2 regions of the Planococcus sp. TJ-301 genome follow, and region 2 is predicted to be linked to the other one. Evidence: predicted binding sites of a transcription regulator. Region 2 holds the regulator's gene; the other holds the start of a gene.
The links. The regulator Rex, encoded in region 2, represses fermentation and respiration genes when NADH is low (regulators of the CRP and FNR family bind a similar motif). The targets are predictions, from matches to a motif close to TTGTGAAATATTTCACAA.
Positions count from the first base shown of each region.

Region 1: AC4EHJ_RS07470 (AtpZ/AtpI family protein) is a predicted target of Rex. The motif match lies at 2,693-2,710, and genes of this name have one in related genera.

Region 1 is NZ_JBZDOH010000001.1:1,511,494-1,517,842, reverse strand. Features, by position in the region: gene AC4EHJ_RS07485 (putative bifunctional diguanylate cyclase/phosphodiesterase) at 1-518, shown strand, start outside; gene upp (uracil phosphoribosyltransferase) at 731-1,360, shown strand; gene wecB (non-hydrolyzing UDP-N-acetylglucosamine 2-epimerase) at 1,510-2,628, shown strand; gene AC4EHJ_RS07470 (AtpZ/AtpI family protein) at 2,864-3,085, shown strand; gene AC4EHJ_RS07465 (ATP synthase subunit I) at 3,089-3,460, shown strand; gene atpB (F0F1 ATP synthase subunit A) at 3,488-4,198, shown strand; gene atpE (F0F1 ATP synthase subunit C) at 4,259-4,483, shown strand; gene atpF (F0F1 ATP synthase subunit B) at 4,815-5,345, shown strand; gene AC4EHJ_RS07445 (F0F1 ATP synthase subunit delta) at 5,342-5,872, shown strand; gene atpA (F0F1 ATP synthase subunit alpha) at 5,901-6,349, shown strand, end outside.
Region 2 is NZ_JBZDOH010000002.1:4,335-10,683, reverse strand. Features, by position in the region: gene groL (chaperonin GroEL) at 1-1,519, opposite strand, end outside; gene groES (co-chaperone GroES) at 1,712-1,996, opposite strand; gene AC4EHJ_RS11010 (CPBP family intramembrane glutamic endopeptidase) at 2,194-2,985, shown strand; gene tatC (twin-arginine translocase subunit TatC) at 3,017-3,787, opposite strand; gene AC4EHJ_RS11000 (twin-arginine translocase TatA/TatE family subunit) at 3,800-3,997, opposite strand; gene AC4EHJ_RS10995 (redox-sensing transcriptional repressor Rex) at 4,088-4,720, opposite strand; gene AC4EHJ_RS10990 (ABC-F family ATP-binding cassette domain-containing protein) at 4,850-6,349, shown strand, end outside.

The sequences.
Region 1 (6,349 bases), on a different contig from region 2:
GGCTCCAAAAACAGAGGGATCTTGGCATGGAGTTGCGCCAAGTGGCGGTCAATATTTCGACTGATCATTTCTTCCATCATTCTTTCATTCCATACCTTGTGGACATCACGACTGAATACGATATTGAACCAAGCTGGATCCGGCTGGAAATTACTGAGCGGATCGGATTTGTCGATATCGAGACCGCTTATAAAGTCTTTAACCGCTTGAAAGTTTTCGGCTTTACGAGTTCCATCGATGATTTCGGAACCGGCTATTCATCGCTGAGTTATCTTCAGAAACTGCCCGTCCACGAAATCAAGATCGACCGTTCGTTCATATCCAAAATGCATGAGCCTGCAACGATGGCAATTGTCCGTACAATCATCCAGCTAGCAGAAAATCTTCAGATGATGGCAGTGGCGGAAGGAATTGAAACAGATGAACAGCGGAAGCTGCTCATTGCTCTTGGCTGCCGTGTCGGGCAAGGTTATTATTTCTATCGACCAATGCCACTCGATGAAGCGAATCTATTGTAAGCCGGAGCATCCATGCTCCGGTTTTTTTGCGGTTTTGCAACAGGGTCTATCAAGCAGCAACTCTTCCCGTTCCGGGAAAGGTAAAGTTTAAAGGCAGCTTAAAGCCCTAGGCCAGAAAAAGTCTGAAAAATCTCAATGCGCCGAGCAGTGCGTTGCTGTAAAAAAATTCTGTTATACTAGATAGGATAAAGTTTGAAAAGGAGCTGTTTGCAGTGGGAAAAGTACATGTATTTGATCATCCGTTAATCCAGCATAAATTGACTTACATCCGTGACAAATCAACAGGCACAAAAGAATTTCGCGAGCTTGTCGATGAAATCGCTACGTTGATGGCTTTTGAAATCACGCGTGATCTTCCGTTAGAGGAAATTGAAGTCGAGACTCCTGTCCAAATGGCCAAGTCCAATGTGTTGTCAGGCAAAAAACTAGGAGTTGTTCCGATTCTCCGTGCCGGCATCGGCATGGTCGATGGAATTTTAAAATTGATCCCAGCAGCAAAAGTAGGGCATATCGGCTTGTACCGTGACCCAGAAACTTTGCAGCCGGTTGAATACTACTTGAAATTGCCTTCCGACGTGCAAGAACGTGAATTCATCGTGGTCGATCCGATGCTCGCTACTGGCGGTTCGGCAGTTGAAGCTGTTAATTCATTGAAAAAACGCGGAGCGAAAAAAATCCGTTTTATGTGCATCATCGCCGCTCCTGAAGGCGTGGAAGCATTGCAGCAAGCGCATCCGGATGTCGATATTTACATCGCGGCGCTTGATGAAAAGCTGAATGACCATGGCTATATCGTTCCGGGTTTAGGAGACGCCGGAGACCGTTTATTCGGAACTAAGTAAGCAAGAAAAGCGCAGGTGGCCGTTTAGCCCTGACAAGCGCTGGAGGGTTTGCTGGCAATGGGGACTTTGCCATTGTTGGCAAAACCGAAGCGACCTCGAGGGGTTGGCCACCCGAGTCTGGACAATGAAGTGAAAAGGCGGGATAAACCTTGACGAAAAAGTGGAAAGTAATGACGATTTTCGGCACACGGCCGGAAGCCATCAAAATGGCTCCTCTAGTGTTGGAACTCCAAAAGCATCCTGAAACAATCGAGCCGTTAGTGGCAGTCACTGCACAGCACCGGGAAATGCTTGACCAAGTCCTTGAGACATTCAAGATTACGCCGGACTTCGACTTGAATATTATGAAAGACCGCCAGACGCTAAGCGGTGTAACAACCCGTGCCCTTGAAGGCTTGGACAGCATCATGAAAGAGGCAAAACCGGATATCGTGCTTGTCCACGGCGATACGACCACAACTTTCGTTGCTGGACTTGCAGCGTTCTATAACCAGATCGCTGTCGGCCACGTCGAAGCCGGGCTGCGTACGTTCAATAAATATTCGCCTTACCCAGAAGAGATGAACCGCCAATTGACGGGTGTCTTGACGGATATCCATTTCGCGCCGACTGAAAAGTCCGCGCAGAATCTACGGTCGGAAAACAAAAAAGAAGCATCGATCTATATCACCGGCAATACCGCAATCGACGCATTGAAGACGACGGTCCAAGAGCAGTATAGCCATCCAATCCTTGATAAGATCGGCAGCGACCGCCTGATTTTGTTGACTGCGCACCGCCGTGAGAATTTGGGAGACCCGATGCGCAATATGTTCCGCGCCATCAAACGCCTCATTTCTGAACATGACGATGTGCAAGTGGTTTATCCGGTGCATTTGAATCCGGCTGTCCGTGAAGTTGCGGAAGAAGTGCTTGGCGAAGATCCGAGAATCCATTTGATCCCGCCGCTTGAAGTATTGGATTTCCATAACTTTGCAGCGCGTTCGTTCATCATTCTCACAGATTCAGGCGGCGTGCAGGAGGAAGCTCCATCGCTCGGCAAGCCGGTTCTCGTATTGCGTGACACGACTGAACGTCCAGAAGGAATTGAAGCGGGCACTTTGAAGCTCGCCGGCACGGAGGAAGAAGACATCTACCGCATGGCGAAAGAATTGCTGACGGACGAAGAAGCATATAAGCGCATGTCGCAAGCTTCAAACCCGTATGGCGACGGTTTTGCGTCCCGCCGGATTGTGGAAGCTTTGCATGCGTATTTTGAGAAGAAGTAAGAACTAGAAGACGCTATGGACATTTGTTTTCAAATTTGTCAACAATATGTCGGCTCTAAATCGCTTGTGATGTTTTTCACTTCATCCAATTGACATGAATTTACCCCTAATGTATGCTTACAAAGGGTATGCATGAGAGGGTTTTCATACATAAAGATGTTGTTCTGGAAGCCTGATGCGACTGCTCTTTTTTAAGGGTTTAAGTCAAATCAAAACGAAACTCGAGGGGTTTATCATGCGCCCAACAAAAAGTCCCTTACAAGCGATGGCACTTTATAGCGCCATCCTCTCACAACTTGTCGGGTCCGTGCTCATCGGTCTGTTCACAGGTATGTGGCTCGATGAACAATTAGGAACCGCCCCGCTATTTCTGATCATTTTCCTGCTTGCGGGATTAGCTCTCGGAGTATGGGCAATGCTTCAGACCGTCCGAAAATTCGAATCAGGAGACCAGTAGAAAATGGATGGACTTAGGGAAATTTATGAACGGCTAAAAAAGATGATGTATTTCATTCTGGCAGCTTTCGTTTTAGGCTGGGGATTGACCCCATTTCAAGCGATTTTTGCAGGCCTCATCATAGGATCCTTGTTCGGCATTTATAATATGTGGATTTTGGTTCGCCGGATGGAAAAATTCGACCGGGCGGTGGCAGAAGGCTCGAAGGTTCGTTCGCTTGGAACGGCATTACGGTTTGCATCAGGTGTTGCCGCTGTTGCGATAGCTATTCTTTTCGCAGAGCAAGTTCACTTGGTCAGTACAGTAATTGGATTGATGATCCCTTATGTTCTGTTATTGGCAGAACGGATTATCTATCACGTGAAACACCATTAAGAAAAGTGAAAGAGAGGTGAAACTATCGTGGATCACGGCGCTCCAACTCGTGAGATATTCGGCCTCTGGTTCAACATGTCGAATGTTTTGATGCTAATTGTAGCCGCTGTTATCGTTTTCCTCATTGCTTTTATCGCTACACGAAATTTGAAACTGAAGCCTACGGGCATGCAGAACTTCATGGAATGGATCATGGATTTCGTCAAGGGCATCATTAAAAGCAATATGGACTGGAAAACAGGCGGCAGGTTCCATGTGCTGGGAATAACGCTAATCATGTTCATCTTTGTATCGAATATGTTAGGTCTCCCTTTCTCAATCATTGTCAACGGCAATCTTTGGTGGAAATCACCAACAGCTGACCCGATTGTAACAATGACGCTGGCAGCAATGGTTATCATCTTGAGCCATTATTATGGCATCAAGCTGAAAGGGCTGAAAGGGTACGGTGCGGATTACTTCAAACCGATGTCATTCCTTTTCCCGCTTAAGATCATTGAGGAATTCGCAAATACGCTGACACTCGGTCTGCGTCTTTACGGAAACATTTACGCAGGAGAAATTCTTCTTGCACTATTGGCCGGACTCGGCGGAGCAAGTGTATTCGGTTTTGCCGCTGCATTCCTTCCGATGATGGTATGGCAAGGATTCTCAATCTTTATTGGGGCAATCCAAGCATTCATTTTCGTTATGTTAACGATGGTTTATTTATCGCATAAAGTCAGCGAAGACCATTGAGTATAAAACGCTCCTAGCAGAGCAACAAAAAAACAACTATCCTGAGGAGGACACATCACAATGACAGGTTCATTAGGTTTATTAGCAGCAGCAATCGCAGTAGGTTTAGCAGCACTAGGTGCAGGTATTGGTAACGGACTTATCGTTTCAAAAACAGTAGAAGGTATCGCTCGCCAGCCAGAAGCACGCGGCGTTCTTCAAACAACTATGTTCATCGGGGTAGCTTTGGTTGAGGCATTGCCGATCATTGCTGTAGTAATCGCGTTCATCGTAATGAACCAATAGTATTAGAGAAAAGCGGAAGTGCCTGGTTAGCCCTGACAAGCGCTGGAAGTCTGATCGGTAATGGCGTACTTTGCCATTGCTGGTCAGACTGAAGCGTCTCGAGGGGCTGGGCACTGCAGCTGGACAAAGAAAAGCGCAAGCATCCGTTTAAATTCAAGGGGTGTGAGCAATCTAGTCAATATCAAGCAGAATGGCGGGAATGCTTCGGCATGTTTTTCGCCATTTATGTTTGTATGACACCATTTGATCTTGAAACAACATCTTTGAAATCAATAGATTTTACTAAATAGAAGAATCCGGATTTTAGGCTCTTGAAGGGAGTGAAACAATCGTGTTTTTTGATCACCTTGTACTTGGTGCAACTGATGGACATGCAGAATTTTTGAATGGTGGAGACATCATCGCGACACTTGTCGTCTTTCTAGTATTGCTGTTCTTGCTGAAGAAATTCGCTTGGGGTCCTTTGATGGGCATCATGCAGCAGCGGGAAGATTTGATCGCCAGCGAAATCGAAACGGCTGAAAACAGCCGCCAAGAATCCGCTAAATTGCTTGAAGAACAACGCAGCTTGTTAAAAGAAGCGCGTGTTCAAGCGCAAGAGATCGTAGAAAATGCTAAAAAGCAAGGCGAAGTTTCGCGTCAGGAACTGATCGCAACTGCGCGTGCTGAATCTGGCCGCATGAAAGAGTCTGCAGTTCAAGAAATTGCAAACGAAAAAGATAAAGCGATGGCAGCAGTGCGCGAAGAAGTTGTGGCATTGTCATTGCTTGCAGCATCTAAAGTTCTCAACAAAGAAATTTCTGAAGAAGACAACCGCCAATTGATTAACGAAACGATTGCGAAGGCAGGCGAAGTGCAATGAGCCAAGCTTCAGAACGCTACGCACTAGCATTGTTCGAAATCGCTAAAAAACACGGCGCTTCAGTGGAAGTGGAACTGGATCTTCGCGAAGTGCAAAAAGCTTTCGTAGCAAACCCAGAACTGCTGGAACTATTAAGTTCCCCGAAATTGGAAGCAACTGAAAAGAAAACCGTTATTTCCAACCTTTTCGGACAGGCGAATGTATATGTTCTAAACACATTGCAATTGCTTTCTGACCGCAAACGTTTAAAAGAAATTTCTCCAATCGTCGACGAATATATCCGTCTGGATAACGCAGACAAAGGAATTGAAGACGCGAAAGTCTACTCGGTCAGCCCATTGACTGACGAGCAGCGCGCATCCATCTCTTCTGTATTTGCGAAAAAAATCGGCAAAGAAGCATTGCGAATTGAAAACATCATTGACCCGTCCCTAATCGGCGGGCTGCGTCTTCAAATCGGAAACCGCATTTTCGACAGCTCAGTCAGCGCGAAACTAGAGCGCCTGCAGCGTCAATTGATCGGTTAATCTAAGAAATTAAGAGAGGGTGACATACATGAGCATCAAAGCTGAAGAAATCAGTGTCCTGATTAAACAGCAGATTGAAAATTATCAATCTGAAATGCAAGTTGACGATATTGGTACAGTAATCACAGTCGGTGACGGTATCGCTCGTGTTCATGGCCTCGACAACGTCATGGCTGGAGAACTTGTAGAGTTCTCAACTGGTGTCCTTGGTATGGCGCAAAACTTGGAAGCCAACAATGTTGGTATTATTATCCTTGGCCCATTCGCAGACATTAAAGAAGGCGATGAAGTACGTCGTACTGGCCGCATTATGGAAGTACCGGTAGGATCAGAACTTATCGGACGCGTAGTAAATCCACTAGGCATGCCTGTTGACGGTCTAGGACCGATCAACACAACTAAATCACGCCCAATCGAAAGCCCTGCCCAAGGCGTTATGGCCCGTAAATCGGTTCATGAACCGCTTCAAACAGGCAT
Region 2 (6,349 bases):
CTGCGTTTTGAAGTGCAGAACGCGTCACTTTCGTCGGGTCGACGATTCCTTGCTCAAGCATGTTGACCCAAGTGCCGTTCGCTGCGTTGAAGCCGATGCCGATTTCTTCCGATTTCAGGCGGTGAACAATGATCGATCCTTCAAGGCCTGCGTTCGTTGCGATTTGGCGAACCGGCTCTTCTAACGCGCGAAGAACGATTTTGACGCCTGTTGCTTCGTCGCCTTCTGTTGTTTCCAGAAGTTCCGCGACTTTATTGTATACATTGACAAGCGCTGTACCACCGCCTGCAACGATTCCTTCTTCTACTGCTGCGCGCGTTGCGTTCAAAGCATCTTCAATGCGCAATTTGCGTTCTTTCAATTCGGTTTCAGTAGCCGCTCCAACTTTAATGACTGCTACGCCGCCGGCAAGTTTTGCCAAGCGTTCTTGTAATTTCTCTTTGTCGAATTCTGAAGTCGTTTCTTCCAGCTGGTTGCGGATTTGCGCCACGCGGGCAACAATCTGCTGCTGGTCTCCAGCGCCTTCAACGATTGTCGTGTTTTCTTTCGATACGACAACTTTCGATGCACGGCCAAGCTGTGCAATGTTCGTCGTTTTCAATTCCAAGCCAAGGTCTTCCGTGATGACTTCCGCACCTGTCAATGCTGCAATGTCTTCAAGCATCGCTTTGCGGCGATCGCCGAAGCCCGGAGCTTTGACAGCTACAGCATTGAACGTTCCACGCAATTTGTTGACGACCAATGTAGCCAACGCTTCGCCTTCAACGTCTTCCGCTACGATCAATAACGGTTTGCTTTGCTGAACAACTTGCTCCAACACTGGAAGGATTTCCTGGATGTTGCCGATTTTCTTGTCAGTGACAAGGATGAACGGGTTTTCAAGGACTGCTTCCATTTTGTCCGAATCCGTCACCATGTATGGCGACTGGTAGCCGCGGTCGAATTGCATGCCTTCTACAACGTCCAATTCCGTCGTGAAGCCGCGTGATTCTTCCAACGTGATCACACCGTCATTGCCGACGCGCTCCATCGCTTCAGCGATCAAGTTGCCCACTTCAGCGTCACCGGAAGAAATAGCTGCCACTTGTGAAATCGATTCTTTGCCTTCGATTTGCTGGGAAACGGCTTTCAAGCCTTCCACAGCGCTTGCGACAGCCAATTCGATCCCACGGCGGATGCCGACAGGGTTCGCGCCTGCAGTGACGTTTTTCAGCCCTTCACGGATCATTGCTTGCGCAAGGACCGTTGCCGTTGTCGTACCGTCTCCTGCGATGTCATTCGTTTTAGAAGCGACTTCCGCCACCAATTTCGCGCCCATGTTTTCGAACGGGTTTTCAAGCTCGATTTCTTTCGCAATCGTTACGCCGTCATTTGTGATGAGGGGTGAACCGAATTTCTTCTCAAGTACAACGTTGCGCCCTTTCGGCCCAAGTGTCACTTTCACTGCATCTGCCAATTTATCAACACCGCGCAGCATCTGGCTGCGTGCATCTTCGCTGAATAAAATCTCTTTTGCCATGTTTAGTTTCCTCCTCTATCTTGTTAAAACATTCTATATTGTTATTCACCCGGTTAATAATATGGAGCAAAACGGCGAAGACGCCTGCGGGATAGCGAGACAGCCGAGACCCTGCAGGAGCGCAGCGACGAAGCGGCTTGGCGCTCGCCCGCGGCAAGCGAGCCGTTTTGCGTAATATTAGGAATATATAGCTTAGCCTAATACAGCTAAAATGTCGTTTTCGCGCAAGATTAAGTATTCATTGCCTTCGTATTTAAGTTCAGATCCTGCATATTTCGAGAAGATGACCCGGTCGCCTTCTTGGACGTCCAATTCAGTGCGCTGTCCATTGTCGCGGATAAGTCCGTTGCCAACAGCGATCACTTTGCCTTCCTGCGGTTTTTCCTGTGCCGATCCCGGCAATACAATCCCGCTTGAAGTTTTTTCTTCAGCTTCGATAAGCTTAATAATTACGCGATCTCCTAATGGTCTTAACAATTGAAACACCCTCCTCAGATTATCTAAATAAATATTTCTTAGCACTCTCAACACCCGAGTGCTAACCCACTTCTCAGTTTAATAAAACCGCCTCTCTTTTGCAAGTCAAAACATTCTCTTTTTTTAAATCTTTGCGGTCGCCCGGTGAAAGTTCTACAATAGAAGGAGCATGCATTAACGAAAGGAATCTACCTGAAATGAAATTGAATTTAAAAGCGCAGACCGATACAGGCCGCAACGGCAAAAGCAAACTGAGCGTCACCGCCAAACGCCAGACAAAAAAGACGCCGCTTTATGTCCTGCTCATCTTCATCGTGATGCAGCTCGCACCGGCATTCTTCATCGCACCTACAATGGGTTATTTCGAGGGACAAGGCCTCGAGGAAACAACAGCACGGATGACCACTACCGGTTGGCTCATCGTCAGCTCCATGGGCATCGGCTTTGTCGCCACCATAATCCTCGTGCTTCGGGACAAGCGCTTTTTCGATATCTGGAAAGGCAAAAAAACGAGCCTACCGATGGCATTCCTTTGGGGAGCCCTCGGCTTCTTGCTGCTGCTAATTGGGCAGTCGCTTGCTGTCATGATTGAAATGGCCATCGGCATCGATCCCGGATCTGAGAACACGATGGCGCTCGTCAGCGTTGCTGAAGTTGTGCCGCTTACGATACTCGCAATCGTCCTATTCGCCCCGGTCCTTGAAGAACTTGTATTCCGCCGCGTCATTTTCGGCTCACTGAACCAAACAACGAACTTTTGGGTTGCTACTGCCGTCAGTGCATTAGCGTTCGGGCTTGTCCACATGGAAATGACACACTTGCTGACGTATTTTTCCACCGGCCTAGTGCTCGCATTCCTTTACCAGAAAACAAAACGCATCATCACTCCAATTATCGCGCACATCCTGCTGAACGGCTATGTCATGGCCATCCAGCTCAACATGGATAAGATCCAAGGATTCTTGAAAGAATTGGAGAAAATCCAATAACGGCTGCATAACAAAAAAAGCCTTCCCCGATTTAATTCGGTGGAAGGCTTTCTTGTTGTTCGATGATTTGCTGCTGCTGCTCTGCTTTCAAAAACTTGCGGTAGCCAATTTTGGCGATGACGACACTGAACTCATAAAGCACGATCAACGGCAGTGTGACAATCATATGTGAGACAATGTCCGGCGGCGTGATGAACGCCGCGATGATCACCAATCCAAGATACGAATACTTGCGGTATTTCGTCATCAGCATCGGCGTAATAAAACCAAGCCTTGTCAGGAACAGCATCAATACCGGCAGCTGGAAAATCAAGCCGAACGGCAGGGTGATTTGGAACAGGAATTGGAAATATTCATTGATCCCGATGGTTTCCTGGATATCCATGTTGTCAGAGATATTCAGCATAAACCCGATTACATAAGGAAACAGGACCAAATAGGAAAAAGCGATCCCGCCTAAAAACAAGATTAAGGAAAACGGAATATAGCTTAGCGTCGCTCGCCGTTCTTTTTCAAGAAGTCCCGGGCTGATAAACGCCCAGAATTGATACATGATCACGGGCGAAGTGAAGATCAACGCTAAAATCATCGTTACCTGCATAAAAATCTTGAGTGGATCCGTAATTTTGAACGCGTTCAAGGTAAGATTTTTCGCTTCTTCTGTATATTGCAGATACTGAATCAACGGTTGGGCAAGGAAAAAGCTGACAATGAGTGCTAATACAAAGAAAACGACTACAATGGTGAGCCGTTTTCTCAATTCAACTATATGTTCAACTAAGGTCATATCTTTTTCTGTCATCAGACAAACATCCTAACGTATTTCCTTTTGCTCTTCTTTCTTTTTCAAATCTACTTTCTGATCGTCGTCATCATCTACAAGTCCTTTTGTAGCATTTTTGAACTCACGCAAAGACGAACCAAACGCTTTCCCGAGTTCCGGCAACTTTTTAGGGCCGAAAACAAGTAAAGCAACAACTCCGATAACGATGATACTCATTGGACCTGGCATACGAGGCACCTCCTGTATTATGGCTCTATTCTACATCATTCGAGCCCTTTTGGCTATTTCGAGAAACCCTTCAAATGTGAAGGTTTTAAGTCAATGCTGCTTGATCTGGTAGATCAGCGTCTGCAGCTCGACGGACAAGTCAATGGTCTGTACGCGGATATGGTCCGGCACTGCAATGCGCACCGGCGTAAAGTTTAGTATGCCCTTGATGTCAGTTTTCGCAAGGCGATCGGTCACTTCTTGTGCTGACCTCGACGGCACAGTCAGGATGACCACTTCGATGCCGCATTCGGTGATCTTCTCTTCAATGCGGTCCGGATGATAGGTGTCGATGCCACTGATCCGTTCGCCTTCAAGCGGACTGTTTGTATCGAAAGCCAGCACGATTTTCGTATTGTGGTTGCGCTGAAAATTGTATTTGAGGAATGCGCTGCCGAGATGGCCGACGCCGATCAACGCAACGTTCGTCGCTTCATCTTGATCCAAAGTCTTGCGGAAGAATTCAAGCAAGCCCTGGACATCGTAGCCATAGCCTTTTTTGCCGAATGCCCCGAGGTAGGAAAAATCGCGGCGGATCGTAGCGGAATCGATTTTCATCGCTTCACTCAATTCCTGCGATGAAATCCGCTTTTGTCCGGCGTTCGCGAAATTCTGGATAAAACGGTAATATAGCGGCAGGCGTTTTGTCGTCGCCTGCGGAATTTTCGTTGGTTCGTGCAGCATGCCAGCTTACCTCCTGAGGTCTTGTCAAATCGATACTATCTTACATTAGGAACCTCCAGATGTAAAGCTGGCTTTATTGCGGACAGCCGCCCTATGGGCTACACTTGAAGTAGAATTGAGGTGACCCGCATGATAGTACTGCAAGTAAACCAAGTCCATAAATCGTTCGGCGCAGATGAGATTCTCTCAGGCGTCAAACTGGAAGTCCAACACCGCGACCGCGTTGCACTCGTAGGCCGCAACGGCGCGGGCAAATCGACGCTTTTGAAAATCATATCCGGTGAGATGTCTTATGACAGCGGCGAAATCATCATGCCGAAAGATTTGACCATCGGTTATTTGGAACAACAGAACGACCTGGAATCCGACGCGACCGTGTGGGAGGAAATGATGACGATTTTCACTCATTTCCGCGAACAGGAAGCGCAGCTCCGCCGCCTCGAAGCCCAGATGGCTGAGCAAGAAGTACATGACGATGCAGAGCTGTACGACAAGGTCATGAAAGAGTATGACACGCTCCAGCATGATTTCAAGGATGCCGGAGGCTACCAGTTCGAATCTGATACCCGCGCCATCCTCCACGGCATGAAATTCTATGCGGACGACTACGGCAAAAAGGTCGTATCTTTGTCCGGCGGGCAAAAGACGCGGCTCATGCTGGCGAAACTTCTGCTGTCCAAGCCACAGCTATTGATCCTCGATGAACCGACAAACCATCTTGACATTGAAACGCTGAGCTGGCTCGAGAACTATTTGAAGAATTATCCCGGCGCCCTGCTGATTGTATCGCATGACCGCTACTTCCTCGACCAGGTCGTAACGCTTGTTTATGAAGTGGCACGGCATCGCGTTAAAAAGTACACAGGCAATTACAGCCGCTATCTGGACGAGAAAGCGAAGCAATACGACCTTGACATGAAACAGTTTGAAAAGCAGCAAGGCGAAAAAGCCAAGCTCGAAGATTATGTTCAGCGCAACCTGGTGCGGGCATCGACGACGAAGATGGCGCAGAGCCGCCGCAAGATCCTGGAAAAAACAGAATGGATGGGGGCACCGGACGGCAGCGAAAAATCCGCACGTTTCGGTTTTACTATCGACAAACAAAGCGGCAATGATGTGCTGACCGCCAATTCACTGGCTATTGGCTATAGCGGCAAGCCGGTCTCAAAAGACATTTCACTGAAGCTGTACCGCCAGGAAAGCATGGCACTTGTTGGGCCGAACGGCGTCGGCAAGTCGACACTGCTGAAGACGATTATGAAAGAACTCAAGCCCCTTGCCGGCGATATCCATTACGGCACAGGCATCCAGTTCGGCTATTACGACCAGGAACAGGCCAACTTAAAAGGAAATAAACTATTATTGAATGAACTATGGGATGAATACCCGCTGATCAATGAAAAGGAAATCCGCGGCATCCTCGGGCGTTTCCTGTTTTCCGGAGATGATGTATTAAAGCCGATTTCTACGCTATCTGGCGGCGAAAAAGCCCGCGTCGCGCTCGCCAAGCTGATGATGCAAAAAGCCAATGTGCTGCTGTTGGATGAGCCGACAAACCATTTGGACCTTGACAGCAAAGAAGTGCTGGAAAATGCATTGATCGATTATCCTGGCACCATCCTTTTCGTG